Linked DNA regions of Methanococcus voltae PS. The protein of the gene in region 1 binds, or shares a complex with, the protein of each later gene. Links are inferred from orthologs where the notes say so. Each region holds a gene or a part of one and is shown on either strand. Other genes may lie near its edges. The genes, in order: M2325_RS00045 and psmA.

Region 1 (15,693 bases):
TATGCAATATTGCCGGAAATGGTTGTTTTTCCGGTTCCGCCCTGAATATTGTAAAATCCAATTCTCATAAAATCCCCTAATTTTTTTATTTAGTTTTAATTTTTAATTTTCTTTAAATTTTTAATTTTAGTTTTAAATGTAAATATATTAATATATATGTCATTAGTCATATATCAAATACCGTAATTTGATAATTTTAAATATTTTATAATAATTTAACATAATTAATAGTATTATATTTTTTAATTAAATAAGTTATGCAATACTATAATGCACCACGGATTTTTTATGTGCACAATCAATTATATAAATAAGTAATTACTATTATCTATAAAAAAATTAAAATTAATAGTTAGTAATGTAGTAACATTATAGATATGCCTAAGTTTAAGTAAAAAATTTTAACGCTAATTTAATCCATATTTTTAATTTATAAATATGATTATATACTAATCAATTATATTACTCAAATTATATTATTAATATTATTAATTTTTAATTATTTTTCAAAAAGGATAACTTTCCTAAAATGGTGATTTATTTGGACTACAATTACGAAAAATTATTGGACAGGGCAAGAAGTAAGTTGCCAGAAGACGTTTTTAAAGATATAAGGTTTGAAATACCTAAGGCAGATAGCTTTGTAGAAGGTAATAGAACAATTATTAAAAACTTCAAAGAATTGGCTAAATTTATTGAAAGAGATGCACACGAATTCTCCAAATACGTAATGAAAGAATTAGGTACTGCGGGAGATTTAGAAGGTAGTAGATTAATATTACAAGGTAAATTTGGTTACAGATTAGTAAATGAAAAAATACAAAACTTTGTAAATGAATACGTACTGTGCCCAGAATGTGGAAAACCAGATACTAAGATAATTAAAGAAGGAAGAATTCATTTCTTAAAATGTACTGCTTGCGGTGCTATGAAGCCTGTTAAAACATTATAAAATTAATTAGTATTATCTAAATAATACTTTTTTAAATTCTTCATATGTCATATTTTATTAAAATAATGCTGATTTTAAATTTATTTTTAATTTTGGTTCTTACTTTGATTATTTTTGTATGTAATTCTGCTTAATATTAATTTATACTTAAAAATTCTTTTATTCATAGATATATGATTTAGTTTTAATTCTTGAGAATATAATTTACTAAATATATTTAATAGGTGGAATAATGTCAAATAATGATAAAATTACTATAGATAGTGGCTCTAATAACGCAAAAGGTTCATTTTGCTATCGTTGTGGTCATGAAGGGGAATTATTAGATGGATTATGTAATTTGTGCTATAGTCAGCTAAACCCTTTGTTTAATATTGACGATAGAATAACTATCGAAGTTTGCCATATGTGTGGTTCGTATAAAAGAAAACTATGGTGTGACCCGAAAAGTGAAGATACTTACGAAATAATGGACGAAATTGCATATTTTGCAGTTAAAGATAATTTAAAAAAATCAAATAAATCTATCGATGTGCAAATAATTCCAAAAGAGGCTAAGCAATTACCTGGAGGCAAACACTCGAGGGTTGAAATACCAGTCACGATAATCGCAGAGGGTAGATTGATTGGTGAAAAACGAGATAGGACTGAAGAAAAGGAAGTTATAGTTTATTTAACCATGGTACAATGTCCAAGATGTTCAAGATGTATGTCTAATTATTATGAAGGAACACTACAAGTTAGAGCAATGGGTCGTTTTTTATCTGAAGAAGAAAGGGTTGAATTGGATGATTTTGTACGGGAAGAAGTAGTAAGAAGACTTAAAAAAGATAGGATGTCATTTATATCTAAATTTATAATTCAAAAAGAAGGTTTAGATTACCAGATGGGTTCTATGGGAGCTATAAGAAATATCGCTTCTGCAATAAAAACAAAATATGGCGGTAAATCTCTAGAGACTGCCAAATTAGTGGGCGTAGATAAAGATACTGGTAAAGATCAATACCGGATAACCGTATCAATAAGGATACCCCAATACGCAATAGGCGATGTTATCGCATATAACGAAGCAATATGTGTGGTAACTGCCATATCTGAAGATAAAACACATCTAAAAGTATTGGATAATTCTGAAAAAATAAGTTTAAACTGGAATGAAATTGAAAAGAATACTTATTTAGTATGCAAGTCTTCAGAATGCCAAACTGCCACTATAATTTCAGTTTCTGACGACACAATAATGGCAATGGATGATAATACGTACGAAGTTTATGAATATAACAACGACGTAAAAACAGAAGAAGGTTCTAAAGTTAAAATCTTCAAAAATGAAGAATTAAATAGGATAATAGATTTAAGCTAAAAAAATAAATTAATTATTGTATATTATATCTTTAAATTTTTATTTTTCTTTATTCTTTATTTCTTATTTTTTATTTTTTATTTCATTATATTACTATTTTTAGTTATTTTTTAATTTCATAAGCCCCTTTACCAACGCTAGTTTCGTAAATTGGGCAATCCCAAATTTCTTTAAATATTTTTGCGATTTCGGAGCTACATTCTTTATTTTTAGGTATTGCAATTATCGCAGGTCCTGAGCCACTAATGGTAATCCCATGTGCAAAATCTTTAACTTTAACTTTTGCTTCATCATATCCTTGTATTAATGTAGCTCTACAGGGTTCTACAACTTGATCTCCCATCATATATTTTCCCAAATTTTCAAAATCTTTATTATATATTGAATGAATCATACCTGTAGCTTTACCCACATTGTTAACCATTTTTGAGAGGGGAATTTCTTGAGGTAATATTTTCCTAGCTTCTTTGGTGCTAACCTGGATATTTGGGAGTGCGACAACAACATCCATATCTAAAGGAATGTTTAATACTTCTAATGGTTCATAACTAGTTGTTAGTGTAAAATTACCCATTATACCTGGTGCAACATTATCTGCATGTGGAGCTCCTGCAGCAACTGCTTCACCCAATGATGCATATTTTATCAATTTTAAATCGTCTAAATTTAACTCAAACAACTTATTAACTGCTACAGCGACACCTGAACAAGATGCAGAACTGCTACCTAATCCACTACCTGGTTTTATTCCTTTTTGAATTTTAATATGTATACATTCTTGAATATTGAAGTCTTCCATCATTTTTAAAGCAACAACACCAGCGGTGTTTTGTGTAGGGTCTAAGGGAATTTCTTCAGCTTTTTCACCTGAAACACTTATTTTCACCTTTTCACAACATTTACAGGATGATTCTATTATTTCTACAGTTACTAAGTCATATGGCTCTTTAAGTGCAAGACCAAATATATCATAACCTGGACCCAAGTTTGCAGAGGTTGCAGGGGAATAAATTGTAATTTCTTTCATTAAAACACCTTAATTATTTTTAAATAAACTTAATATTATTATTTTTATTATTTTTATTATTTTTATTAGGTCATATTTCTTATTCATTTGTTAGTATGTAATAGCGTTTAAATTAATATATATAACTGTTTAAAAAAGTTCAATTCTTTTGAATTATATAAAAATAGAAAATAATTTTGAAAGATATATTCATTTAAAAATCAATATATATATCTTTACCTTTTTTCATTGCTTTTTGAAGTTCTTTTCCAACGTTTGTTTTTTTATTAATATTTACATTACCACTTGAATTTACCGTAGCCGTGCAAATATAATCCCCATCAACGTATACTTTAATATTTGAACCAATGTAATCTTCGCCTGCTTCTATTACAATATGTTTACCGGTTTCAACTAATTTGGTCATTTCATAATCATTTACGTATTCATATGTTGGATAGTCTGCAAGAGGCTCGTTGTTCATAACTTTTTCTCTTACATTTATTTTTAAACCTAACGTATCTTCAAGTTTTGAAATTTCTTTTCCCCCTTTCCCAATAATTGCAGGAATGTATTTTTCAGAAACTTTTATTTCAATAGTGTCTTTATTGACTATCGAAACTTCAGGGTAGCATTTTTTAGGCAGTAATTTTTTTAAAACGTCTTTTAGTTTATCTTCTGCATACTTGAAAACCGGTGTCTCAGTTCGTTGCTGTTTTATTGGCATTACTACAACTTGTTCCCCATATGTATATATCTCATATTCTGGCATTTTAGTTTCAAAGTCTACGACCTCTATAATAGGTCTTGCAAGGTCTGATTCTTTCATACCATACGGTACTTTTACATTAAACTCAACTTCGTATACTTTTCCAACTTTTCCGTCTTCAATAAATATCACAGTATCTACAATTTGAGGTATTATACCTAATTCGACTCTTCCAATTAACCTTTGGATAGAATCTATAGGTTTTGAGGCATGCACTACCCCAACCATACCAACACCGGCCATCCTCATATCTGCGAATATTTCAAAATCTTTTGTCTTTCTTACTTCATCATATATTGTATAATCGGGTCTTACTAATAATAATATATCGCAGGTATTTTCCATTTTATTTTCTAATGGTGCATACTGTGTTATTTCATTGCCAACTTGCAAATCTCTTGGACTTTCCATGGTTTTAACAATTTTATTTAGCGATTGGTAACTTTCTGCAAGCGCGGAAACAAATGTTGATTTACCGCTTCCTGGTGCACCAGAAACAAAAATACCTTCAGCTTTTTTCAATTTTTCGTTCAACTGTTCTGGTAAATTATAACTTTCAAGGGTGGCTTTTGCAATAGGTCTAACAGCAGTAACTTCCAAAGCTTCTGAGAATGGAGGTCTTGATATAGAAATTCTTAGATTTCCAAGCTGTAATACAGTAGCCCCTCTTTTTTGTATTTCTGTTAAACCGTTATTTTGTTCACTATATCGTAAAATATTATCGATTATATATTCCATTTTACCCTTGGATAGTATTTCGGTATTGAATGGTCTTAATACAACACTACCGGGTTTTCCTATTTTAACAAATGGCGTACATCCTTCTTTTAAGTGGACTGAAGAAGTATTTTCATCAAAATAATCTTTTAATAATAAATCTACCTTTTCCGTAGCAACTTTCAAGTAGTAAGACTTTATGTCTTGGGCAACTGCAATATTGTACTGAATCCAATCACTTGTTAGTAATATTGAATCTTTTTCTTTTGCCACATGTCTAATTAAGGCATCTATTTCACCACTTTTGGCAAGTGAAACCATTTCTAAATTTGGTCTTTCGCCATAGTATGTCAGAATTAAATTACTATCACTATCTTTAACTATTTCGGACAGTTTTTTTAATTCTTCAATGCCCATATATCCAATTTCTCTACCTTTGTTCGCTTGAGCCTCTAACTCCGCAACAACGGCTTCTGGAACTATTATTTCACAATTTTTCAATTTCTTATTTTTGATAAGTTCCGTTATCCTGCCGTCAATAACGACACAGGTATCTAAGGTTATCTTTTCGTCGATTAATTCCTCAAACGTCGGCAACCCTTCATATTTTTTATTTTTTAAGTCAGTGTTTAAATCCAAAAATATCACCATTATGAGCATATAACTTATAAATTACAATAAAGAATACATAATAAATTATACTTTAAAGAATAGTTTATTTATTTTTATAAATGAGACTCTGTAAATTATAATTTTATTAGAATTGATTACTCTACTAATAATATAAATTCAAATATAAATATTTATTAGAATTTTAAAATAAAAATAGTTATGGGATAAATAAATAAGATTAGCGTATTTAATAAATATATCAAAATATAATAATAATCAGTTACAATAATTTTTGAATCTCTGAATTATCGTCATATACTTTGTTTTTTTGAGTTTCTCTATATTCTGCTAATTTTTCAGCAATTTTTTCATTTGAAATTGATAACATCTGTAATGCCAATATTGCAGCATTTTCTCCTCTATCGATACCTACACAAGCTACAGGTATTCCCGGAGGCATTTGAACAGCGCTTAATAATGCATCTAATCCATCGAGTTTACTTTCCACGGGAACTGCAATAACTGGTTTTGTTGTCATTGAAGCCACCACACCTGGCAAATGAGCAGCAAGTCCTGCAATAGCTATAAATACAGAGGATTCTGAGCTTTTTACAATTTTTTCAACTAAAGCAGGTGTTCTATGTGCAGAAGCTACGTTTACGGTATACTTTACATCGAATTCCTTTAAAATTTTGGTTGCTTTTTCAGCAATTTTAATGTCGCTTTTACTTCCCATTATAATTGTAATCATAATTCACCATTTTAACATCTATAATGTACTATATTTGATATATTATTCTATAATACTCTTTAGTCTATTTGATATATAAAACTGTATTGAAATTTGAAATCATAATTTTAAAATTACTATTTATTATTATTTATGTTTTAATTTCAATAAAAACATTAATATTTGGGGGAAATTATAATTTATGTATTTATAAATCATATTTTCGAGGGATATAAAATGATAGAAAGAACTTTTGTGGCTATAAAACCTGATGCAGTAAAAAGAAAATTGTCTGGAAAAATAATTCAAAGATTTGAAGATAAAGGATTTGAAATTGTTGAATTAAGAATGTTATTATTGGATGATGAGTTATTAGAGCAATATTATGGAGAGCATAAAGGTAAGGACTTCTATAATGACTTAATATCTTTTATGAAATCAGGTCGTATCATAGCAATGGTTGTTGAAGGTAACGACGCGGTAAAAAATGTGAGAACTATGGTGGGAGCTACAAAGCCTTGGGAAGCAAGTATGGGTACTATACGGGGAGATTATGGATTAAGCACGCCTCATAATGTTATACACGCATCAGATAGTTTAGAAAGTGCAAAAAGAGAAATTAATTTATTTTTTAAAGATTAAAAAAATAAAGATTAAAAGTCTGACTAAGATTATATGAAAATTATTTAAGTCATATAATCTATTTAATTACTTAATTATTTGATTAATTTATTATATACTTTATTTTTATTATTTTACCCATACATTAAAGATACTTGTGGTCTTATTTCTTCTTTTGGAGTGGTTTTGCTTTTAATTTTGTCGATAGCTTCTTCAAAATCTTTTAATTTAATATATTCTCTATCTTCTCTAATCGCAAACATACCTGCTTCGGTACAAACTGCTTTCAAATCTGCACCAACCATTCCTTCAGTTAATTTGGCAACATCTTTTAATTCTATATTCTTTAAATTCATTTTTGAGGTATGTATCTTTAATATTTCAATTCTACCTTCTTCATCAGGATTTGCTATTTCAATAATCCTGTCAAATCTACCAGGTCTTAATATGGCAGAATCTAAGATATCAGGTCTGTTTGTAGCTGCAATTATTTTTACATCGCCTCTAGAGTCAAAACCATCCATTTCGGCCAACAATTGCATTAAAGTTCTTTGAACTTCTCTATCTCCACCAGTTAGTGATTCAGTTCTTTTACTGGCAACAGCATCAATCTCGTCAATAAAGATGATACATGGCGATTTCTCTTTTGCTAATTTAAAAACATCTCTAACTAACTTGGCACCTTCTCCGATAAACTTTTTAACTAATTCGGAGCCTACCACTCTAATAAATGAGGCATTAGTTTCATAAGCAACAGCTTTTGCAAGGAGCGTTTTACCAGTTCCTGGTGGACCGTACAATAAAATACCTTTTGGTGGTACTATCCCTATTTTTTCAAACAATTCAGGCTTTTTCAATGGTAATTCTACTACTTCTTTTATTTCTCTAATCTGATTACTTAACCCACCAATTTCTTCAAATGTTATATTAGGTTTTTCTTCTATTTCCATAGCCATAGCCCTATAGTCTTTTTCTTTGGATAAGACTTCGACTACTGCAAGGGTTTGTTGATTTAAACAAACTCTTTCGCCAGGTACTATTTCTTCAGGATCTACAAACTGGGAAATGTTTACTAGGAAGTTAGGGCCGGTAGAACTTTTAACAACTACTTTTCGAGAGCTTATTTTATCGATTACGGTACCCATTATAAGAGGGGGAATTCTTAATTTATCTAATTCTCTTTTTAAGATTTCGTTTTCTTTTTTAAGCTGACTATTTTCTCTAGATATGTCTTTATTCTTTAATTCGGCTCTTAATATTTTATTTTCTAAGTCCATGATGTAATTTCTTTCCTTGTATTCATCAAGGTCTAAGTCATTTATTTCGCTTGAATAATCTTCAGGATAGTTCATGTTATTCCTCCTCGATTTTTAAAGAGGTATCCTTATTTTAATATTTTATAAAAATACTTAAATTTTCAATACACTTTAAATTATATTCTTAATAATTATTTAATTAATATTTACTTATTAAATATATAATTTAATATATTTTTAATATACTACTTATATATTTTTAATATTATTTTGAGTTATTGTATTTATATATTTAATTGAATTATTATAATTGTACTATAAATTATAAAATTAGATATATAATTAAATAAGTACTTAAACTATATATAATTAATAGATTTTTGATTCTATAATATAATATAGAATAGTATATATCTTAGAACATATTTTAGTATAATTCAATATAATTAGTATATAAAAGGTGATAATATGGAATGTGAACTTTGCGGTAAAATTACTTCAGAACTTTATAAGTCAAAAATAGAGGGGGTTGAAATGTTGTTATGTAAAGAGTGTGCTAAGTTTGGCAAATCTCCAAAAACTTATTCAAGATACTCTTTAAACAATGCAGTACCTGTCTCTTCAGATAGGCCTAAAAAGGCTAAAAAACCTATGGGGCATAAGAAAGATATGTTTGATGACTTAAAAGTTGTCGTAGAAGATTATGGTGACGTAATTCGTAAAGCAAGAGAGAGAAGGAACATAACTATCAAGGAATTAGCTTTAAAAATTGGTATGAAAGAATCTACCCTTCATAAATTAGAACGTGGGGAGTTAGAACCTGAAGAAAAATACGTTAAAAAACTCGAAAATAGTTTAGGAATAAACCTTTATGAAGATTCTGAAGGTTATGAAGATACAAAAGTTAAAAAAGAGTCATTTACATTGGGTGACTTTGTAAAAATTAAAAGAAGAAAATAAATTGATTTTTTATTTTTTATTTTTTATTTTTCCAATATTTATATTTTTTAGATTTAGTTTAATATTCTTTTAGAATACGTTTGTTATAAAAAATTAGACTGATTTTTAGTTATTATCTACTATATCTATCTTTTTTTATGAATAGTTTAGTATATGCACCTAAATAGTATCCCATATATGATATTAATATAATTTCTATAATTAAACCAATATCTACACCCTGTAGGTTAATATATAAATTATTAAAGTTATTTAGCGCAACATAAGCAATATAGTAGATAATACCGTTAATTAAGATAACTAAGGGTATTTTTTTAAACGACATTACATTTGAATTATAACCCATAAATAAAGAAATCAATATATTGATTGCTATCAATGGTAACATATTTTCACTTTTTGAATAGGTGAGCGGTTACAATATCTCCTTTTTCATAACCTTCAATATTTTCATCAATTATAACATAACCATCTGCCGAAGATAATGACGAAATTACCCCACTACCTGATATTCTTAAAGGTTCAGCAAATAGCTTTGAATTAGTATTTTTTGAATTTGAATCATATGTAAGCTTTATTCTCATAATGTCTGTTCTACCAAGGGAAGAAGCAAAATTACGAGTTAATGGAATTTTCAATGTCTTCAATGGTTTGAAATACTGGTTAAACAATAATTCAAACTGCACGGCTGCAGCTACGGGATATCCCGATAATATATAAATAAATTTTGATTGATTTCCTAATTCGATTTTAGAGAAACCGACTGGTCGTCCAGGTCTTATTTTAATACCGTGGTACAGTATTTCTCCTAATTTGCTAATTTCTTCAAAAGTATAGTCTCTATCGCCTACAGAAGTACCTCCTGTAGTCATAAGTATATCATTTTCTGAAAGTATTTTTAAAATACATTTTTCAATTTCTTTGGGGTTATCTTCAACATGGTCGTAAGCTTTGGCATCAAATCCACAATTTTTTAATAAACTTTTTAACATAACAGAGTTGGAATTTATGATGGAGCCAGTTTTGGATATATAGTCCATATTTATTTTTTTGAGTTCATCATTTTTATTATTTACTTCTTTGCCATAATTTTCAAGGCTAATTAATTCATCTCCCGTAGATAATATTCCTATTTTTAAATAAGTACAATTTACTTTTTTTATTCCAACTGACGCCAATAGTGCAATATGATAGGGAGTGATAATTTCGCCTTTTTTAATTATTATATCTCCTTTTTTAAGGTCTTCCCCTATTTTAGAAACATTTTCAAAAGGATGAACTCCTAAATAAACTTCGATATAATCATCATATTCTTTAACATATTCCTTCATAACAACAGCGTTTGAGCCTTCGGGAATTTTGGTACCTGTAGATACCTTAGTGGCAAAACCATTTATTAATTCAAAATTTTCATCTCCTACGGTATTTTTGCTTTCAAATTTTGAATTTTCTTCTTCATCGAATTCTATTTTTTCTAAAATTATTGGATTATTATCACTTGCTCCAAAAACATCTTCTGCAATTACAGAATATCCATCCATAGCTGATTTATTAAATGATGGTAAATCTACAGGCGATACTATATCTTCATGACATATTTTGTTTAAACAATCATTTAAATTAAATTCTTTATATTTATCTCTTATAAATTCATCTAACTCTTGAAAAGTTATTTTTTTAGCATCTTCATAAGATATCAATTCTTTTACAAATTTCAAAAAATCACCAAACTAGTATCATAAATCATCAGTATTATTCGTAGTTAATATTATGGTTATTTTCGATTATATTATTTTTTATACTATCATAATAATATACATTTTAAAGACCTATTTAAAATAGCAACTTATGACTATTAAAACAACTGGAGCACTGATGGATACTATGAACGATATTAGGCCTATAATTTGGAATGAAGAGAATAAAGAACTTATACTGATTGACCAGAGGAAATTACCTGCTAAATTAGAATATTTTACCTGTAAAACTTATAAAGATGTAGCTTTAGCAATAAAAGACATGGTTGTTAGAGGTGCTCCAGCTATAGGGGTTTCTGCAGCTTATGGAATGGCTTTGGCAGAGTTGGAAAATTCTTCAACTGATTTCATAAAAAAAGCATACGATGAATTAAAATTAACGCGACCAACAGCCGTAAATTTATTCTGGGCTTTAGATAAATGTATGGATTCTCATAAAAATGGTATTAGTTTGTTGGACGAAGCAAAAAGAATACACGAAGAAGACGTTGAATTGTGTAAAAAGATAGGGAAACTTGGTCAAACGTTATTTGAGGACGGGGATGTTATATTGACACATTGTAATGCCGGGGCTCTTGCTACGTCTGCATACGGCACTGCATTAAGTGTAATTAGATTTGCAAGATATGCGGGAAAAAATATATCCGTAATATCTGATGAGACAAGACCAAGATTACAAGGAGCTAAGTTAACTTGTTTTGAGCTAAATTATGAAAACATCCCTGTAACCGCCATATCCGATAATACTGCAGGTTTTTTAATGAAACAAGGAAAAGTGGACAAAATAATTGTTGGAGCCGATAGAATATTGGCTGATTACCATGTATTTAATAAAATAGGTACCTATTCGTTGGCAATTTTAGCGAAATATCATAACATACCATTTTATGTAGCAGCACCATATTCTACATTTGATTTTGAAAATAGTGTGGGAAATATAGAAATAGAGCAACGTTCTGACGAAGAAGTTACTCATATAGATGGTGTTAGGATAGTAGCTGAAGGTGTGCCTGTGATTAATTATGCTTTCGATTGTACGCCACCTGAATTAATAACTGCAATTATAACAGAGGATAAGATAATTTATCCTAACAAATAATTTATTTTTAATTATTTTATTTTATTTTTATTATATTTTTATTATATTTTTATTATTTTATTTTTAATTTGCCTAATTTTTATTCTTTTGGGGTTTCATTAATCAAATTTAGTTCCAAAAGATTTGTAACTACCATCTTTTTGTATTTTATTATGGAAGCAAGACATATAACCCTCATGGCATGCCCATCCGGTCTGCTCTACTTCAAATAATAATGCATCGCCATCACAATCTCTATATATGTTTAGCACTTTTTGAATATTTCCACTTTCTTCTCCTTTTTTCCAAAGTTTTTGACGACTGGTGGAGTAATAGTGCATATATCCAGTTTCTAAAGTTTTTTTAAGGGATTCTTCATTCATAAAGGCAGTCATTAATACTAAATTTTCCGTACTTTTGACAATTGCCAATATTAACTTATTATTGTCTATATTTCTAAATTTTAAGTTCATATTTTTTAATATATTGTCATAATTTTCCATATTATCACGTTATTCAACATTTTAATTTTATTTTAATAAAGTATTTTAAAATTTTTGGTAAATATTTGTATCTTATTTTAGCATATTTTATATAATATATCATACTAATATAAATGATAATTTAATATATTTCATATTATATAATCTCTTTTAAGACTCTCAAATTTGTAATGGTGATATTATGGCATTAAGATGCCCTATTGTAAGTGTATTGGGTCACGTAGACCATGGAAAAACTTCTTTATTGGATAAAATTAGAACTACTAGAGTTACAACTCGTGAAGCAGGCGGTATAACACAACATATCGGTGCAAGTGAAATACCTATTGGGACGATAAAAAAAGTTTCAAAGGATTTATTGAATATATTTAAGGCTGATTTATCGATACCTGGTATATTGGTAATTGATACTCCAGGTCACGAAGCTTTTACCTCCTTAAGAAAAAGAGGCGGAGCTTTAGCTGACATTGCTATATTGGTTGTAGATATCAATGAAGGATTTAAACCTCAAACCATTGAGGCTATTAATATATTAAAGCAATGCAAAACACCATTTGTAGTTGCAGCGAACAAATTAGATAAGATTTCAGGATGGAATTCGGTTGAAGGACCTTTTATAACCAATTTCAACGAACAAAAGCAACACCCAAATGCTTTAACAGACTTTGAAATAAAACTTTATGAAAATGTAATTGCCCCGTTAAATGAATTAGGTTTTGAAGCAGACGTATTTTCAAGAGTTAAGGATACGACCACAACAATTAACATCTTACCTGTGTCTGCAATGACTGGGGAAGGAATACCTGATTTATTGATAATTATTGCAGGTCTTGCTCAAAAATTCTTGGAGCAAAAATTGGGTTTAAATGTAGATGGTTATGCTAAAGGAACCGTTTTAGAAATAAAAGAGGAAAAAGGTTTAGGAAAAACAATTGACGCTATAATATATGACGGAATTGCAAAAGCTGGTGATTACGTAGTTATTGGAAATCCTGATGGTATTATAACTTCAAAAGTGAAAGCACTATTAAAGCCTAAGGCTTTAGACGAAATGATGGATCCTCGGGATAAATTTAAACCTTCAAAACAAATTGTAGCGGCTACCGGGGTTAAAATATCCGCTCCAGATTTAGATAATGTAATTGCAGGTAGTCCTTTGAGAATAGTTCCTAAATCACAAATAGAGGTAGCCAAAGAGGAAATTGTTCAAGAAATAGAGGATTTTGAAATTAAATTAGATGAAGAAGGTATCATCATAAAAGCTGACACAATGGGTTCATTGGAGGCTTTAGCTACTGAATTAAGGAAAAAAGATGTTAAAATAAAAAAGGCCGAAGTTGGGGACGTTAATAAAAAAGATGTTATTGAAGCGGCATCTTATGCAATATCAAATCCTTACAACGGAGCTATAATAGCTTTTAACGCTAAAGTATTGAATGACGCAAAATTAGAACTAGAAAAGAACGACGTAAAATTGTTCGAAGATAAAATTATTTATAAATTGGTCGAAGATTATGAAGATTGGATTAAAGAATTGGAAGAATCTTTAAAATCTGATGAATTAAATAAATTGACAAAGCCTGCAATATTAAAAATTTTACCAAACTGTATATTTAGGCAGAAAGCACCTGCAGTTTGTGGTGTTGAAGTATTATATGGTACTTTGAAAGTTGGTAGTAACATAATGTTGGAAGATGGTAAAAGAGTAGGTTATGTTAAAGAACTTAGAAACAATCAACAAGAAACAATAAAAGAAGCAAAAGTTGGTATGCAAGTTCCTGTTTCAATTGATGGCTCTTTAATATTGGGTAGACACGCTAAAGAAGAAGATATATTGTATGTGGAAGTTCCAGAACCTGAAGTTAGAAAATTTTACCATGAATACAAGTCTGAATTAAGGGGCGACGAACTAGAGGCACTAAATCGATATACTGAATTAAAACAAAAAGTCGAAAATAATGTATTTTGGGGTATGTAATTACGTCAAAAAGTGTATTATTTATTTACAAAATACGCTTATTTTTTAGATTTTTTATTTATTATCGCTAATAATATATACCTAAAAATACCTATAGATATAATAGTAAACTACTATTATCTATTAAAACATTTATTATATTTGGACTAATTTTTTTAAACTATGATTTTAAAAAAGTAAGGTATTTTAAAAAATAATAATTTTGGTATATATGATGTTCGATAATATACGAATAATTATTAATATAATATATGATTGAGTATTAGTAATTAATATGTTTTAAAAATTTATTATCTATTATTTATTATCTATTATTTATTATCTATTATTTAATTTGAAATTAGATTTTATCTTGATGTATGAAATATATGTTTTATAAATTTAATAATATTATAACACATACTTTCGCCCAATCCAATGGAGGCATAATATGATATTAGCAATAGGTTATGGTGCATTTGGTCGTAAGGTAGTAAATTGTGCTAAAAAATTGGACAAACTTACTATAATAGACGTTAACGAAGACGTTTTTGAATCGTTGGGTAATGGAACATTTAACCACATTGTAGGTGATGCGGGGCAATTAGAAGTTTTAAACCGTGCTAAAATCACTGAAGCTGATACAATATTAATCATGACGAATAATAACGATTTGAATCGTAAAATAGCAGAATTGGTGCAGTCTATAAATGATAAGGCATATGTAATTGTTAGAGGTATTGTAAAATATCCCGAACTTTACGAAGGATTAAATGTTGATAAGGTAATTTACCCCTTAGAAAGCGCAGCTAAAGATGTAGTTCATGAGATACAAAAATCAAAGTTAAGAAGGAAGTTGTTGGACTTAAGAAAAGTTGTAGAGGACGCAAAAGTCAAATATAATAATTTATGTAGTGACGAAAATAACTTAGAAGACTGCTGTTTTGATGCACACTTTTTAATAATGCTACATAATAATCCCGACCCTGATGCAATGGCAAGTGCAATGGCTTTAAAAACAATTTTAGATAGGTGGGGGGCATCTTCTAAAATTGCATATGCCGGAAAAATTGGTTATGATGAAAATAAAGCAATGGTTAACCTATTGGGGATTAAGTTAAAGAATATATTGGAAGTAGACACGGATAAATACTGTGGTATTGCAGTAGTAGATTCCTCAAGCTATACTTCGCTTTATTCTGAAATTGACCGTTCAAAAGAAATAAATATTTTAATTGACCACCATAAAGATGGCGATATTGTTGCAGATTATTCCGATATACAGTCAGAAGCTGGCGCTACCGCAACAATTATAACCACATACTTAATTCAGCTAGGTATTGAACCAGATAGACATCTAGCTACTGCTTTATATTACGCAATAGTTTCAGATACAAATAACTTCAAAAGAA
Region 2 (15,791 bases), 160 kb from region 1 along the record:
TGAGGATACTGCGTTTAAAGCATCTGATTCCATATCTGCAGACCGTAAGAAAGTATTGTATTATCATAAATCAGGATTGCCTGTAAACGCATCTTTAACCCTATATACCAAATAAATACTAAATAACTATTAAATAATTAATTAAATAACTAATAAACAAATTTAAATAGCCTATTTATTTAATATATATATCTGAAGTATTTTAAAATTATAAGTTTCATTTGTTAATACTTTTTAATTTTAACTTTATAATTACTTTTAATTCGTAAAACATGAATTATTTAAAATTCAAAATAATAAAAGAATAGGTATATAAGAATATAAGAAGATAATGTCGTGATATTATGTATCTTTCCCACTCTACAACAACTCTAGTACTTTTGATAATGCTATTCGGCGTTATTTCGTTTACAATGTTGGATACGTATAAAAATAGTGCTTTAGAGGAAGCTAGTGCCAATACTTTGGGTCTTAAGGCGGATTCTTTAGAAATAATGGTTTCTAATTCAATACCCAAGGTTTTTAACAAAGTCTTAAATGATGCAGAATTCCAGGTTATAAATAGCCATAATTCGGGTAGTGACAGCCCATTTTTTGATAATACGGATAGTGTGTTAAATTATCTGGATAGTCGTACAGAAACCGAGGTTCATAATAATTTAGAATCCGTAAAAACTGCTTATGAGGATTCAGGTTATGATTTAGATTATAATTTTGAAGTAACAAATATTTCAATGGTGAATGGATTTACATTCAATTTAGAATATACCTTAGATTACAATTTATCAAAATCTGGGGCTTTGAGAAGTAAATCTTACGAAGATTCAAAAAATGTAACTGTTAAGACAATAATTAGCGCTTATCATTATGTAATGAGTGATAAAAAAGACTCTTTGTATATTAAAAATCCAAATGCTCAGGATTTAGAGAATTTCCCAGTATTTATCGTATTAAATAACTCTAATTATAACTTTGATAAGAATAATAATGGTGAAGGGTTAGACTTTTATCATAATGGTGTAAAATTAAATTACTGGGTTGAATATTGGAATTCATCATCACTAAGACCTAAGGCGTTTGTATGGTTAAAAATGAATTTAAGTGCGAATTCTGTTCAACAGGTGGACATTCATTACGAAGGTACTGGAATATCTGATGGTAAAAATGTTTTTACCATGTTTGATGATTTTGAAAGTAGTGACGATACAATATTTAAAAAATATATATTTGAAGATAATGACGAGTGGGATTACGATACTAGCACAAGTCCATTTTCCAATCCATTATACAATAACAATATGACATATTCACTTGCAGATTACCAGCCTCCGCGGATGATTACTTATGATACGCTAAATTCAGTTACAACTGATAATATATATCATCCAACACAGGGAAGACCCTATATTGCAGAAGTGGATTTAAAAGGTAAAGAGGATGGTTATTCGTCACCGCAAATGTTAATGGGTTTTTATGGAGATTATAATGGTGCTTACGAATTAGGTTATTATACTGCCGAATTAGGCGGCTCTCGTGATTACATATACTACTTTACCACCAATAATTTCTATGGAGATATACCATTGAATGAAGATTATTTAATTATTGGGGAGTATTATGAACAATACTACTATAGTTATCTTGCAGATAGTTATATTTTACACAATGATAAAGACTGGATAGGTGTCGATTCAGGATATAGTCCTTCTAGTGACAGGTGGTATCGACTTAAAGTGGTATTGGATCACGTTATGGGCGATACGAGGGTACAAGTGGCTACGTTAGATGATTACATTTATTACAATAATAAAATATATCATAATTATTGGCGATATGGAACATATCGGCCTAGAGATTCTTATTTCATATTGGGAAGTTCAAACGGAGATAACTTAAATAACCCTGAACTTTACTACGATAACTTTAGAGTAAGGAAATATGCACAATTTGACCCCTATGTTTCAGGAAGTACACTAGGAAATAACTTAATTTATATTTCGCCACCAACTTCTTCGGATAAATATGAAATAGGCGGTTCAAATGCAGTATTTGTGGAAAATCCAACAAGTCCTTCAATAGTAGATATGTTAACGGGTTTAAATAATTCAAATTGGGGTTATGGAATTACAGTATCTTCTTATTTATAATCCCATGTAATTTATTTTTATTATTTTTAGTATTTTTTCAATTTTTTATACACTTAATACTATTTTTAGATTTAATATCATTTCTTTTAATTAATTTTAAATTAAGATTTTTAAACTAGTATAAATTTTAAAATATCATAAAAAGAGAAAAAAGTAAGTATAATTTAGTTAAAAAGTAGTTAAATTTAATCTTCGACATACATTAACGGATAATTTAATTCAGGTATGTAGTTTAATCTTATTTTGTATTCTTTTTCTTTTCCCACAATTAGTGTAACATCTAACATTTCACCAGTTAGTGATACGTAATCATTTTCTGCAATTTCTAAGTTTATGTTTATAAGAGCCTTTTTTATGAAAGGTTGGTTTTCCATAGCGCTCTTTATAGCCTCTTCTAAACACCCCTTTGAATTCATGCTTATTGGAGTCCCTACAAATTGGTGGAATAAAGCACCCATGGAAATACCGCCTTCAAATACTGCCCTTTCTTTTTCAGTTAAATTTTTAAAGTAACTATCGAATATATCATCCTGTTCTAATCTTTTTTCGTTTAAATTATCCATAAACACACCATATTTTATCTGTATTTTACTAATTAACAATTATTCATTAGAGTTTAATTTTTCTTTGATAGTATCTATACAAATTTTAATTATTTTAGAAACTGCTTCATCCTTTGAAGTAGTTTTATCCCAATTAGCGTTTAAACCGGCAGCTTCTGCATGCCCTCCGCCTTGACCATTTATTTTATGAGCTACTTCTTCCATTAGTTCACCCATATGGAGTTTTTTAGAAACTGATTTTCTACAACGTGAGCTTATTCGTATTTGCCTATCTCTCTTTCGAACCGCTGTAACTAAGGCTAAATCTGCACCGATACTGACCGCAGTTTTTGCGCAAGAGGCTTCATATGAACTAGCATTTGAAATGGTAACTATTAATCCGTTTATTTCTTCAATCTGCATTCTACTACATGCTTTTAAATGTGCAATTCTTTTCCCTTTTTCGCTTTCTTGACTTAAAAGATAGAGTATTCTCTGAAAATTTAAGTCTTTAATCAACCAGGTAATCATTTTAAAGGTTTCTTCGCTAGCAAGTTTTAAATGTTTTGTATCGTAAGCTATACCACAAAGTAAAGCAGTTCTAACACTTTTTGGAGGAAACAAATTAATATCTTTAAGTATTCGTGTAACCATTTCACAAGTGGATGTAGATTCTTCATTAACTATTAAAAAATCGCATTTTGTAGACAGTTCCGTTTTTTTGTGATGGTCAACCATGGCAAGAAATGACTTGTATAGTTTTTCTTCATTAACGGTTATTTGGTTAATTGAAGATGTATCTACTAAAAATACTTTTTCCGGAATGTTGGGATATTCTATAATTTCGATATCATAATTTAAGGAAGGTAATTCTTCAAGCATGTTACGTGATATCTTGCTAATTGAATTTGCTGAAATTTTGTATTTTCCAATAATTTGGCTTTTTTCATCCTTAATTTTATCTTCGACAATCTGCTTTGATTTTTTAGGTTTGTTCAAATGTTCCGCTAAAAATCTAAGGCCTATACATGCCCCTATTGCATCAGGGTCGGCATTGTGATGACATAAAAATAAAATTTCATCGGATTTTAGGCTTTCCTTTAATTTTTCAATATTGTATTTATTATTCATAAAATCATCATCTTTTCTTTTAAATTTTATAAATTTAATTTTCCTTATTTTATATTAAAATGTAAAGTAATAATGTATTACTACGTAATTAACATTGTTAAATGTTTGTAAAATAGAATTAAATATTTGAGTAATTATTGTCAATTAATTAAAAAAATTATAGTAAAATAATAAAGATAAGAACTAATAGTTAATTATTATATTATATTCTTACCATATTTTTGAATTAGCGAGCTATTGAATTATTGGGTATTTTCAAGAGCTTTTTGTAAGGTTTCTTGGAGTTCTTCATATCTTTTTTGCATTTTCTCTTCTTGCTTAGCGAATGTAGCAACTCTAATGCTTAAAGTTTCCAATTTTTCTTCTAATTCAACTTTAACTTCGTCTTTGTTTCTTTTAATTAAAATTCCGCCAGCCATTTTGAAAACTTCGTCAGATTCTGATTTTGCCATTTCTTCAATTGCTTTTTCGAATTCTTTCATTTGTGTTTCAAATTGTTGTTTTTGCATCATAATCATTTGCAATTGTTGTTGTAATTGTTGAAATTGTGCAATTTGATTTTGAACATCTGCAGGAATATCCATATTATCAATCCTCTTTATCTTTCATTGTGTTATTATTATATTATTATATTATTATATTATTCAAACTTTAATATTATCTTTTATTTATAATTTCGTATATATTTTCAGCGGTTTTTATCCATCTAATATATGAATAAACTGAAGCTTTTAATATACTTACTTCTTCAGCACTTCCACGTATTTTTATGACATTGCCAATAATATTCATATCACATTTTGAACGAATTTGACTATCACAATGCTCAACATATATACTATTATAAATAGTTTTAGCTATTTCAACGTCTTCAAACTTTAATTCAAGTTCAAAATATGGATTTTCGTTATTTTTTTCCATTATTTCACGAATAATAAATTTATTCTTCATCTTCAAAAATATCAAAGATTTTATGACCCGTAATTTTTAATTTAGGGCCTATGTGAGTAGTTGTGGATTCATTAACATCGTAAAAGTCTAAAAAGTATACTCCTTCACAACCTTTATTGAATTTTAATAGCGTATAATTTATGTTATCTTTTTTATTGGTATTAATAGCATAAATTGGCTTTTTTATATTTTTAAACAAAAATTTTGTAAATAATTTTCTAAATTCTCCACAATTGTCTTCAAAATCATAAACAATACTATTTTGAATGTCTATTTTTTCAGAGATTATCTCTCTTTGTAATTTAACCGCCATAATTACTGAAAAAACCTTATTATTTTCAACATCGTATATCTTTAATTTATTGGGGTTACCCTTTAATTCTTCGATAACAATTAGATTTTTGTATTTTTCAAGTAATTCTGAAGCTGAAGTTTTACCTCGGTTAACAGTTTTTATGTTAAAAACTCTTGATAAATCATTTGCTAAACTACGAGTTCTTTGTGAAGGTTTTCTAGATGTGGTTATTATCATTTTACTAACCCTACTTAACCTTTTGATTATCTTGCCTGAACTTTTTTAACTATTTTAGGTCTTAATTTTATCAATACTCTGTTACTACAGTGAGGACATTTAGCTTTTGAACCTATATCATCGATAGTTATTATTCTTTGGCAATTTGAGCATCTATATTCTACCATATTATCACCATAATCGTATATTTTTCCTATTTAATTTGAAATAATAATAAATTACAATAAATAAATTAAAATAATTTTTAATTTTAAGTTAATTTAACTTACTTTGATTTAGTTTAACTTACTTTATTTTATCTCATGAATTTTATACATAGTAACTTAAATTATATATTTTTATTCATTTATAAATAATATATTAATACAATCATATTATCTCATTATATGGTCATATAACCAATAATATCTATAATCAATTAAAATCTAAAATAATCATAAAATAAATTTCCATATATAATAATTTATATAATCCATATAATGGTATAAGCTTATTAAAAGTGGTTAATTACCTTTAAATCTCTAAAATTAAAATAAAATAAGTAAGAATATTTAATAAATTAAATTTGTTTGTTTTTACTGTCGATAACTCTTCTGATAGCTTTTGTAACAGCTTTTCCTGAACCTGTTTCAGGAGTGTAAGCTCCACCAGCTAATTTAGCATTACATTTTGAACATACCCAAATTGAGGTTCCTGCTCTTTTTAATTTAGGGAATCCACATACAGGGCATTTGTATGCTTTTTTCTGTTTCATTTCTACGTTTCTTAATCTTACTCTGAGTTTTCTACCGTATCTTGGTCCGAATCTACCAGCTGAACCAACCTTTTTAGTGTGGCTGTATTCTACCATGTTATCACCTAATAATTTAAAAATATTTGAAACCACAATTTATTATCTTTAAATTGTAATTTCGTGTGTTTTCGATTTAACTTTGTTTATAAACATTATTTTATGTATATATTAATAATATGGGTTATTTCATCGCTTTTGGATTTATTTCTAAATTTTATAAATTTAAACGATAATCCTTTTAGAATGAAATTAGTTTCATTCAATAATTAAACACATAGAATTCTAAAAAATACAAATTCGATGCGTATTTTAATATTGTATGTTAAATTAAGTTTTACACATATCCACGATATATTTACTTTATAGAATATCCCATACTACAATATAAAGTTATCTATGGTATAAAATATCCCAAGTATCGTCTCATAATTTTGGGTTATTTACCTTGAAAATATTATGAGATATATCTAAAATTAGTATTGTTTTTTAATATATAAATCTATATACTATGGTTAAAAACTAATAATAAAATAAAATTAATAAAAAATGATAAAATTTAGGCTAGAATCTTTTTAAGACTCTTGTTTGTACAGAACCTTTTGTTATTTTATTTAAAAACATATAAAATTCATTCTCAATACCGCTAGGAATTTCAATCACAAATACGAGTGACCCATCTCCAAGCCATTCTTCTTTTTTAATAGTACCATATTCTGACAAAGAATGGTAAACTGTACCAGCGTACTCCCCACCAAGTTTAACTGCTACCTCTCTTTTTTCAAATTTCATAGGTAAAATTAACCTAAGTTTTTTTATTACATCGTTGATTTGTTCCTCAGCACTTTTATATAAATCAACGGTAACTCTAGCCTCGTTCATGGCATTTTCAATCCTTTTAGGTGGGTGAGGGGTATCTGTTTGTGGATTGATAGTATTTCTAGCAATAATAGATATTACTTGCTTCTTTTTTTGCTCTTGCATTTCTTTTCTTTGTTCTGATGTTAAATGAACCTGTCCTTTAAGTATAATCTTTTCAGCAATTTTTTTGCTATCTAAAGTTTCAAATACTTTCATTAATAGCTCTTCTGGAGCTTTTTCCCCTTTTGAAATATCCTTATAAATATTCTCTGACGCTAATATGTCGGAAATATCCACAGATGATTTATTTTCTTTAAATTTGGCTGCTAAATACGGGTCAACATATATTTCGAATTTTTCACCGTGTGATTGTAATCTAGCCATAACCGCATTATCTAATGACGCCATAATACCCCTTTTTAATATATTTTGTGTTAATAACTTACCAAAACAATAACAATAAAATAATGAAATATGAAAATAAATGAATAAATAAATAATCTAAAAATATCAAAATAAAGCTAATTGATTAGATAATAACTAATTACGTAATTAATTAACATTAATTATTAGTTAATTAATCTTTCTGTAGTTTTAAATAAAATTTAGCTTTTAATAATATTTATTCTTTATTTTCATCTTCAATTTTATTTTCATCTTCGATAGCTTTTGAAACATATTCTATAATTGCTTCAATTTCTTCAACTGATTTTTTCTCAACTAATTTTTCACTATCTTTTACAATTGCCATATCAACGCTAACAGCATTTAACTCAGGGTTTATTTTGTTTAAAACGTATATTGCTAAGTCCATACCTTCACTAACAGTGATATCTTCATTGTATTTCTCTTCGAGAAGTTCCATTGCAACATGTCTTCCTGAACCGATTGCAGAAGCTTTATACTCTATTAAAGCACCGCTTGGGTCTGTTTCAAATAATCTAGCACTGTGTTTATCGATTCCGGTAATTAAAAGTGCTAAACCAAATGGTCTTGCTCCACCGTGTTGTGTATAAGCTTGTTTTATGTCACAGATTTTTTTAGAGAGGGCTTCAACAGTGATTTTTTCACCGTAAGTCATTCTATTTATTTGAGCTTCTGTTCTTGCTCTATCGATTAATACCCTAGCATCTGCAACTAATCCGGACGTAGCAGCAACAATGTGGTCATCAACTTGGAATATTTTTTCAATTGATGATACTTCCACTAATTTGTTTGAAATTCTTCTATCTACTGCTAAAACTACGCCATCTTTACATCTAATGCCTACAGCGGTAGTGCCTCTTCTAACTGCTTCTCTTGCGTACTCAACCTGGTATAATCTACCTTCTGGGCTGAATATGGTGATTGCTCTATCGTATCCTGATGCTCCTGGAACCATTTGCATAATTATCCTCCTTTCTAAGCACTATTTTCATATTGAGAAAATTAAACTATAATTTGTAATAATATAATATGTATTCATATAGTCATATATTCATCTTATTACTTTAAGTTTTAGTTATTTTATTTTTAATTTAATAATTTATTTTTATTTTCGTAAATATCATATAATATTGAATATATTCCTTTATATAATTTTATATTTTAAAGTTATTTATTAGATTATATATTTATCATCTATATTATACTTTAATATTTTTATTTGTATTTTAATAACTACTTAATAACTACTTAATAACTAATTAATAAGTATTTAATAAGTATTTAATAGGTATATGTCTTCAATAAATAAGAATTAATACAAAATAATATAAAATATTAATATCATAGGTTACAAATTATTATATATGATACGATAATTAAAATAACTAAGAAACAACATAATAAGAATAAACGATAATATTAAAAATAAAACAAATAAAACAAATAAATAAAAAAATTCAGATATGGTGATGTTATGACGGCAAAAATATTGGTAAATGGATATGGCTCGATAGGTAAAAGAGTAGCTGACGCAGTAGCTTGTCAGAAGGATATGGAAGTTATTGGAGTAACAAAAACAAAGCCTGATTTTGAAGCAAAAATGGCATTAGAGAAAGGTTATAAATTATACGCAGCAGTACCTGAAAGAGCTCACTTATTTGAAGAAGCAGGTTTGGAAATATCCGGTACACTCGACGATGTAATTCAAGATGCTGATTTAGTGGTTGACGGAGCGCCTAAGAAAATAGGTAAACAAAATTTAGAAACAATCTATAAAAAGCACAACGTTAAGTCTATCATACAAGGCGGGGAAAAAGCAACAGATGCAGAGGATTCATTTAACTCATTATGGAGCTATAACAGATGTTACGGAAAAGACGCTATTAGGTTAGTTTCTTGTAACACAACAGGGTTATGCAGGTCATTATATGCAATAGATTCTGTAACGGATGTTTTAAAAGCAAGAGTTGTATTAGTCAGAAGAGCTGTAGACCCTAATGACTCTAAAAAAGGTCCAGTTAACGCAATAATCCCATCAACAGATGTACCTTCACACCACGGTCCAGATGTAGAATCAGTAATCGATAAGTTAAAGGGAAAAATTATTTCTTCAGCTGTTATTGTACCTACAACATTAATGCACATGCATTCATTAATGGTTGAAACAACAGGAACTACAAAAGATGATTTATTAGATGCTATTGCTAAAACACCAAGGATTTTCACCGTAAAAGCTTCAGAAGGCTTAGATTCAACAGCAGCTTTAATTGAAATGTCAAGAGACATGGGTAGATTAAGATACGATTTAAACGAAATTCCAGTATGGGAAGAAAGTATCAACGTAATTGATAATGAAATCTTCATGATGCAAGCAGTTCACCAAGAAAGTGACGTTATCCCTGAAAATGTAGACTGTATAAGGGCTATGTTACAAATGGAAGAAGATAACATGAAATCCATTGAAATGACAAACAAAGCAATGGGTTTAATGAAATAAATTAATTTTATACCATATAAGTATGAAATTTACCAAATATTAATTTTTTTATTTTTAATTATATTAGTTTTATAAAATAGCTTTTTTTATTAGTGCTTTAGTTGTATTTGTTAACCCTATTTTTATAGTCACAAATAGTTATAAAATATAGTAAGTACTAATTCATAATACTATAATCTAAAGTGATATTATGGACGTAAATTTAAATGAATCAACCAACACAAGTTTGGAAAGTTTGAAAAATTTAAAAAAGAAATTGAATATAACAGAATTAAGGGCAAATTCCATCGAAGAATTAATTGAGAAGTTAGATGAATTAAATGAGGAAGAAGAAGGAATTTATTTAAACAAAGAGTTAACAAAATCATTAATAATCGAACTTTTGGAAGTTTGTGACGTGGAAGAAATATATTTACCGGTTTCGAAATACAACAGGACTAATAAAAAGATATTAGAGGCCTTAAGTGAGATAGGAATCACCGTAAAACCCCTAACGACTGAGAAAGGCCGTCCTACAACTAAAAAACAAATTATTAAAAAAAAGATGGAAGAGGGTAAAAATCCCAAGGAAATAGCAATTAGCACAGGGATTAATTTAAAAACTGTTGAATATCATTATTATAAATTAAAAAAAGAAATAAAAAATAAAATAACTAATAACAAAGGAATAGACAAATAAACAAATAAACAAATAAACAATATGTATTTTTTATTATGTATTACATATGGTGAAATTTTGAAAATAAATATCGAAGAAAGTGAAAATAATCTAATTTTAAAAGCAGTAAAGACTAATTTAAAAAACGGGGAATTTATAAGAAGAATTCTTTTAGATTATAATTTATTGAATAAGGATTATAAGTTAAAAAAACTGGATAATAACTTATATTTGCCATTGAATTATGAAGAAATTGAAGAAATAGGCGAGGAAGACTTAAAAAATACCTTAAAAAATGTTATAATTAAAAGCCAAAATCAAAATCAAAATCAAATGGACGATATGGATTTTGAAATTATAACTACAAATGAATCCGATTTTGAAAAGTCAAATAATAAAAAAAATCCAAGTTTTAAAGATTATCTTTTAAATAATTATAGTGACGAATTAACAAACGGAAGAATAGCACACGCATATGATATTATAGGGGATATCGTAATATTACAAATTTCGGATGAAATTGATAAAGAAGAACGGTTAAAGCTTGGAGAAAAGGCTAAAGAATTAATACCTTCTGTAAGAGCTGTTTTTAGGCGAGAAAGTGACGTAAAAGGAGAATATCGTGTAAGAGATTTAGAACATTTGGCAGGAGAAGAGAATACATTAACACTTTATAAGGAAAATGGCTATAAATTATATGTGGATGTTGCAAAAGTGTATTTCTCACCACGTTTAAGCTGGGAAAGAAATAGAATAATGCAGAAAGTCGAAAAAGACGACGTAATAGTAGACATGTTTTGTGGAGTGGGACCTTATTCAATTGCTTGTAAGGATGCAAAAAAGATATATTCTATAGACGTAAACCCTGAAGCTATAAAATTATTAAAAGAGAATATAAAATTGAATAACTTGGAAAATAAAATATTTTCTATCCTCGAAGACGTTAGAAAGGTAGATTTAAAAGGTAATAGAATAATTATGAATTTACCAAAATATGCAAATCAATTTGTCGATAAAGCTTTGGATTTGGTGGAAGAAGGCGGGACAATACATTATTACATGGTTGGAGCAGATGTAAACGAGGGCATAAATTTATTTAAATCAAAGTGTGAATGTGAAGTTTTGGAAAGCAGGGTTGTAAAATCCTATTCTCCACGCGAATATGTCTTTGTAATTGATTTTAAAATCAATAATCCTAATAAAAATAAAAAATAATATTTAAAATAAGAATAATAAAAATAAGAATTTAAATGTCAATATGTTCTTTAAATTTGTTTAATACTATCATATGCTCTTTAGAACCTACTTTTTTTATTATATTCGCATATTCTTTAATTTTTTCCATCATTTTAATTTTTTCAGTTTCTGAAACTAGATTTATGCGAGAATATAAAACTGCAATTTCAACCAGTAAACTATCGGCTCTGTTAAATGGTTTAAGCTCATTTTGATACTTTTTATTAGTATCAATGATTTTTTCATCTATTTTTTCACATTCTAAATTCATTATGCATGAATTACCATATTCATTTTTAAAACTACTAAATTTACGGTTTTTAACTTTGACTATATCAATTTTTTCAGCTTCTTTGATATAATAATAAGTTTTTCCATTATATTCTAATTTTTCATAGTTTCCTACATCGTCAATTACAGATTCTGCAATAATTAATGGACTACATACATTTAAAATTATAATATCTTCATTTTTAAGCATTTCATAAGTGTGAGAACCTTCGAATAAATTAATTATATAATTTTTAAAATCCGAAGTTTTTGCCCCAATTGGAGCCCTATTCAATAAAGAAGACGTTAAAACATACTCATATTTCATAATATCGCTACTTTAAATTTTTAGAATTACTGTATATTTAATTGCATTAAATTACATTACAATAGTTATTTTAATTATATATCCCTATATAAGAATTATATAATAAAGATTTTGAATTTTTAAACATTTATAATTTTGGTGAATATATGTATTCAAAATGTACTGCAATATCTCATGGTTCTGGGACTATAATAAATGCCATTGCTACAAATAAGGGCTCTGCATTTGGTATAACTTTAGGAGTTGAAGCAACTGTCGAGTTAATAAATGACCATAAAAAAATCATTAATGGAAAGATTGAAGGGCAAAAAGAAATTGCCCCTAATTTGATAGAGACATGTGTAAAAAATGTTTTAGATTATTATAATTTGGATTACTCCGCAAAGGTTACTACAAAATCTAATTTGCCCATAAAATCCGGCTTAAGCAGTAGTAGTGCAACAGCTAATGCAGTTACTCTTGCCACAATGGGGGTTTTAGGAAAATATGCTCCCGAAGGCGATAAAAAAATTAATAAAAAAATTAATAACGAGTTGGATGATTTAATAATTAATTTGGGCATAAAATCTTGCTTTGATGAAAATTTAACGATAACTGGGGCATATGACGATGCAACAGCCTCATACTATGGTGGAATTACAATAACAGATAATGAAAATAGAAAAATTTTAAAGAGAGACGCATTTAATGATGAAGATGTAAAAGTAATCGTTTTAATTCCAAATAACTATCAAAAAAATTTAAACAAAGAACGTATGATATTAATTAAAAATTACGTTGAAATAGCATTTAACAATTGTTTAGTGGGTAATTATTATGAAGCCCTTTTTATGAATGGATTATTTTATGCGTCTACTTTGAATTTTCCTACAAACATATCTATAGAAGCATTAGAGTCAGGAGCTTTAACTTTTGGGCTTTCTGGAACGGGACCTTCCTATATAGGTCTTTGTAAAGCTGAAAATGTTCCAAATATCGTAAAATATCTTGAAAAATACGGAAAAATATATATTACGGAAGTTTGTAATTCGAAATCTAAAATAATTAATTTAGAATGATAAATTTTTTTAATATTTTAATATTTTAATATTTTAATATATGATATCATATTTTAATCTTCAACTGTATTTTATCCCAATCATGCGATAATTATATAAAAGTGAAATTTATAATATATGGTGCTTTATGATATTGATTTATCAGATAATTATTTTAATCAATATCCTTAATTAAATTTATAAATAATAGAATGTAGATAAAATATTTATTGAATGTCATACTATTATTTGCTAATTATTTATCACTATTTATTTAATGATATCTAAATTAGATACTAATCAATACTAATATCCAATATCTCTAAGTAGGTGTAATTATGGAAGAAAAAGTAACTGTAAGTGTTATTAAAGCAGATGTGGGCGGTTTATGCGGTCACACATTAGCTCCTATTGAATTATTAGACGCTGTTGAATACGTAGTTGAAAACGCGGTTGACGAAACATTAATCGACTACTACGTTACAAACTGTGGTGACGACATCGATATTGTTATGACTCATAACAAAGGTGTAGATAACGATGAAGTACACAAATTAGCTTGGGACGCATTAACAGATGCGACAGAAGTTGCAAAAGAGTTAAAATTATACGGTGCAGGTCAAGATTTATTATCAGACTCATTTTCAGGAAACGTTAAAGGTTTAGGCCCAGGATGTGCAGAAATGGAATTCGTAGAAAGAAGAAGCGAACCATTAGTTGTATTTTGCTGTGATAAAACAGACCCTGCAGCATTTAACTTGCCATTCTACAAAATGTTCAGCAGTCCATTCAACACACCAGGTTTAGTATTTGACCCATCAATGACAGAAGGTTTCAAATACGAAGTTATGGACATCATCGACCACAAAAGAGTTTTAATGAGCACACCTGTTGAAACATACTCCTTATTAGCTTTAATCGGAAACTTAGAAAGATACGCAATTAAGAGAGTTTACAGAGGATACGACAACGAAATTGCAGCTGTAGCAAGTTCAGAAAAATTAAACATGATGGCAGGAGAATACGTTGGTAAAGACGACCCTGTAGCTATCGTAAGAGCTCAAAGCGGTTTCCCGGCAGTTGGTGAACTTTTAGAAGCTTTCGCTAACCCACACTTAGTATCAGGATGGATGAGAGGATGCCACTGGGGTCCAATGATGCCAGTTGGAGAAGAAGACGCTATGCCTTCAAGATTTGATGGTCCTGCAAGAATTATGGCTTTAGGATTCCAATTGTCAAAAGGAAGATTAGTTGGTCCAAATGACTTATTCGCAGACAAAGCATTTGATAAAGCAAGAGATAAAGCTTTAGACATGGCTGATATGATGAGAAGCATGGGTCCATTCCAACCTCACAGATTACCAGAATCAATGATGGAATATACCTCAGTACCTAAAGTTTTAAAAGCTTTAGAATCAAGATTCGAAGAAATTCCAGAAAACAACTGTAAATTAGACAAAGTTACCGATAGAGGAGACTTAGAATAATTTAATAGGTTAATAAGTTAATAATATTAAAAAATATTATTAATTTTATTATTCTAAGTTTTATATCTAAGACTTAACACTGTCAAAATCTTTTATTTTACTTAAATTTTTAAATTTTTAAATTTTTACTTGCTTATTTTTATTTTTATTTTTAAATTTTTTAAATCATACATTATTGTAATTTCACCATAACCATACTATGATTTTAATCCAATTTCTTTTTTTATCAATTAGATATTAAGATATCTAATAACCTTATAAATATAGTTATGAGTTAAACCTATATATTCAATAATTATATAGAATTACACAGGAGGTGTTAAGATGATACCAGTTACCATATCTGATGATGCTAGAGAATTCATCATGGAAAAACTACCTCAAGCAACTTCAAAGGACTTCATTGTAGTATTTGAAGGATTTGGTTGAGGAGGGCCTAAATTTTCAGTAGATTTAGTAGATAAAATAATGGATACAGATGAATTAATACACGAAGAACCAGAGTTTAAGGTTTACATCGACAAAATGGCAAAACAAGTGCTCGAAAGTGTAAACATTGTATTAAAAAAGTCAGTATTCAGTGGAAAATACCTTGCTATACAAGGAGCAGGTGGATGTTGTTAAGATTTAAGAACCAAAATGGATTAAATCTTATCTAAACATCGATACTATATATCAAATATACAAAATAACAAATTTTTAATTTTATATGATTGTCGCATATTATATAAAATATTTTAATACTTTTTTGAATCACTTAATCAATTTAAAAATAATAAAAATAAAATAGAAATTAATTAATAATAATTTAACTAGTTACTAAATTAACTAGTTACTAAATTAACTAGTATACTTAGTTTGTCATGATAAGAGCGTCTCCTATCACACCTTTTTTACC

The links.
Region 2: the proteins of M2325_RS00045 (region 1) and psmA are in contact, whole or in part, in a cryo-EM structure (PDB 6HE5), measured with the Archaeoglobus fulgidus proteins. The link is inferred for Methanococcus voltae PS from one-to-one orthologs. Residues at the interface, in WP_010879468.1 of Archaeoglobus fulgidus: Asp391, Leu392, Lys393, Gly394, Met396, Phe397, Val398; in WP_010877997.1 of Archaeoglobus fulgidus: Ala30, Arg33, Gly34, Ala35, Asp51, Arg53, Val54, Lys66, Ser79, Gly80, Leu81, Val82, Met166.

Annotation. Positions count from the first base shown.
Region 1 is NZ_JANUCQ010000001.1:1,891-17,583, forward strand. The notes cover bases 6,014-8,897. They hold M2325_RS00045 (proteasome-activating nucleotidase), read right to left. Parts: upstream 8,123-8,897; coding sequence 6,905-8,122; downstream 6,014-6,904. Other genes in these bases: purE (5-(carboxyamino)imidazole ribonucleotide mutase), read right to left, coding at 6,014-6,170; M2325_RS00040 (nucleoside-diphosphate kinase), read left to right, coding at 6,387-6,791; M2325_RS00050 (multiprotein bridging factor aMBF1), read left to right, coding at 8,495-8,897. Outside these bases: M2325_RS00010 (MinD/ParA family ATP-binding protein), read right to left, coding at 1-68; M2325_RS00015 (translation initiation factor IF-2 subunit beta), read left to right, coding at 530-952; M2325_RS00020 (60S ribosomal export protein NMD3), read left to right, coding at 1,185-2,315; M2325_RS00025 (homoserine kinase), read right to left, coding at 2,419-3,342; M2325_RS00030 (PINc/VapC family ATPase), read right to left, coding at 3,536-5,458; more of purE, read right to left, coding at 5,700-6,013; more of M2325_RS00050, read left to right, coding at 8,898-8,986; M2325_RS00055 (hypothetical protein), read right to left, coding at 9,099-9,374; M2325_RS00060 (molybdopterin molybdotransferase MoeA), read right to left, coding at 9,379-10,704; mtnA (S-methyl-5-thioribose-1-phosphate isomerase), read left to right, coding at 10,871-11,842; hisI (phosphoribosyl-AMP cyclohydrolase), read right to left, coding at 11,941-12,324; infB (translation initiation factor IF-2), read left to right, coding at 12,506-14,302; M2325_RS00080 (DHH family phosphoesterase), read left to right, coding at 14,733-15,693. UniProt on the Methanocaldococcus jannaschii protein: ATPase which is responsible for recognizing, binding, unfolding and translocation of substrate proteins into the archaeal 20S proteasome core particle.
Region 2 is NZ_JANUCQ010000001.1:165,061-180,851, forward strand. The notes cover bases 6,461-9,442. They hold psmA (archaeal proteasome endopeptidase complex subunit alpha), read right to left. Parts: upstream 8,345-9,442; coding sequence 7,577-8,344; downstream 6,461-7,576. Other genes in these bases: M2325_RS00870 (ribosome assembly factor SBDS), read right to left, coding at 6,658-7,362; M2325_RS00880 (type II glyceraldehyde-3-phosphate dehydrogenase), read left to right, coding at 8,855-9,442. In the rest of the region: M2325_RS00825 (hypothetical protein), read left to right, coding at 1-115; M2325_RS00830 (DUF2341 domain-containing protein), read left to right, coding at 345-2,147; M2325_RS00835 (dihydroneopterin aldolase family protein), read right to left, coding at 2,333-2,710; M2325_RS00840 (DHH family phosphoesterase), read right to left, coding at 2,750-3,820; M2325_RS00845 (prefoldin subunit beta), read right to left, coding at 4,063-4,404; M2325_RS00850 (KEOPS complex subunit Pcc1), read right to left, coding at 4,478-4,741; M2325_RS00855 (rRNA maturation protein), read right to left, coding at 4,761-5,303; M2325_RS00860 (DNA-directed RNA polymerase subunit P), read right to left, coding at 5,330-5,470; rpl37A (50S ribosomal protein L37Ae), read right to left, coding at 5,863-6,153; more of M2325_RS00880, read left to right, coding at 9,443-9,877; M2325_RS00885 (hypothetical protein), read left to right, coding at 10,140-10,556; tRNA (guanine(37)-N1)-methyltransferase Trm5b, read left to right, coding at 10,650-11,750; M2325_RS00895 (DUF447 domain-containing protein), read right to left, coding at 11,782-12,369; M2325_RS00900 (shikimate kinase), read left to right, coding at 12,516-13,427; fbp (fructose-1,6-bisphosphate aldolase/phosphatase), read left to right, coding at 13,745-14,893; M2325_RS00915 (acetate--CoA ligase family protein), read right to left, coding at 15,747-15,791. UniProt on the Methanocaldococcus jannaschii protein: Component of the proteasome core, a large protease complex with broad specificity involved in protein degradation. The M.jannaschii proteasome is able to cleave oligopeptides after Glu, Asp, Tyr, Phe, Trp, slightly after Arg, but not after Ala.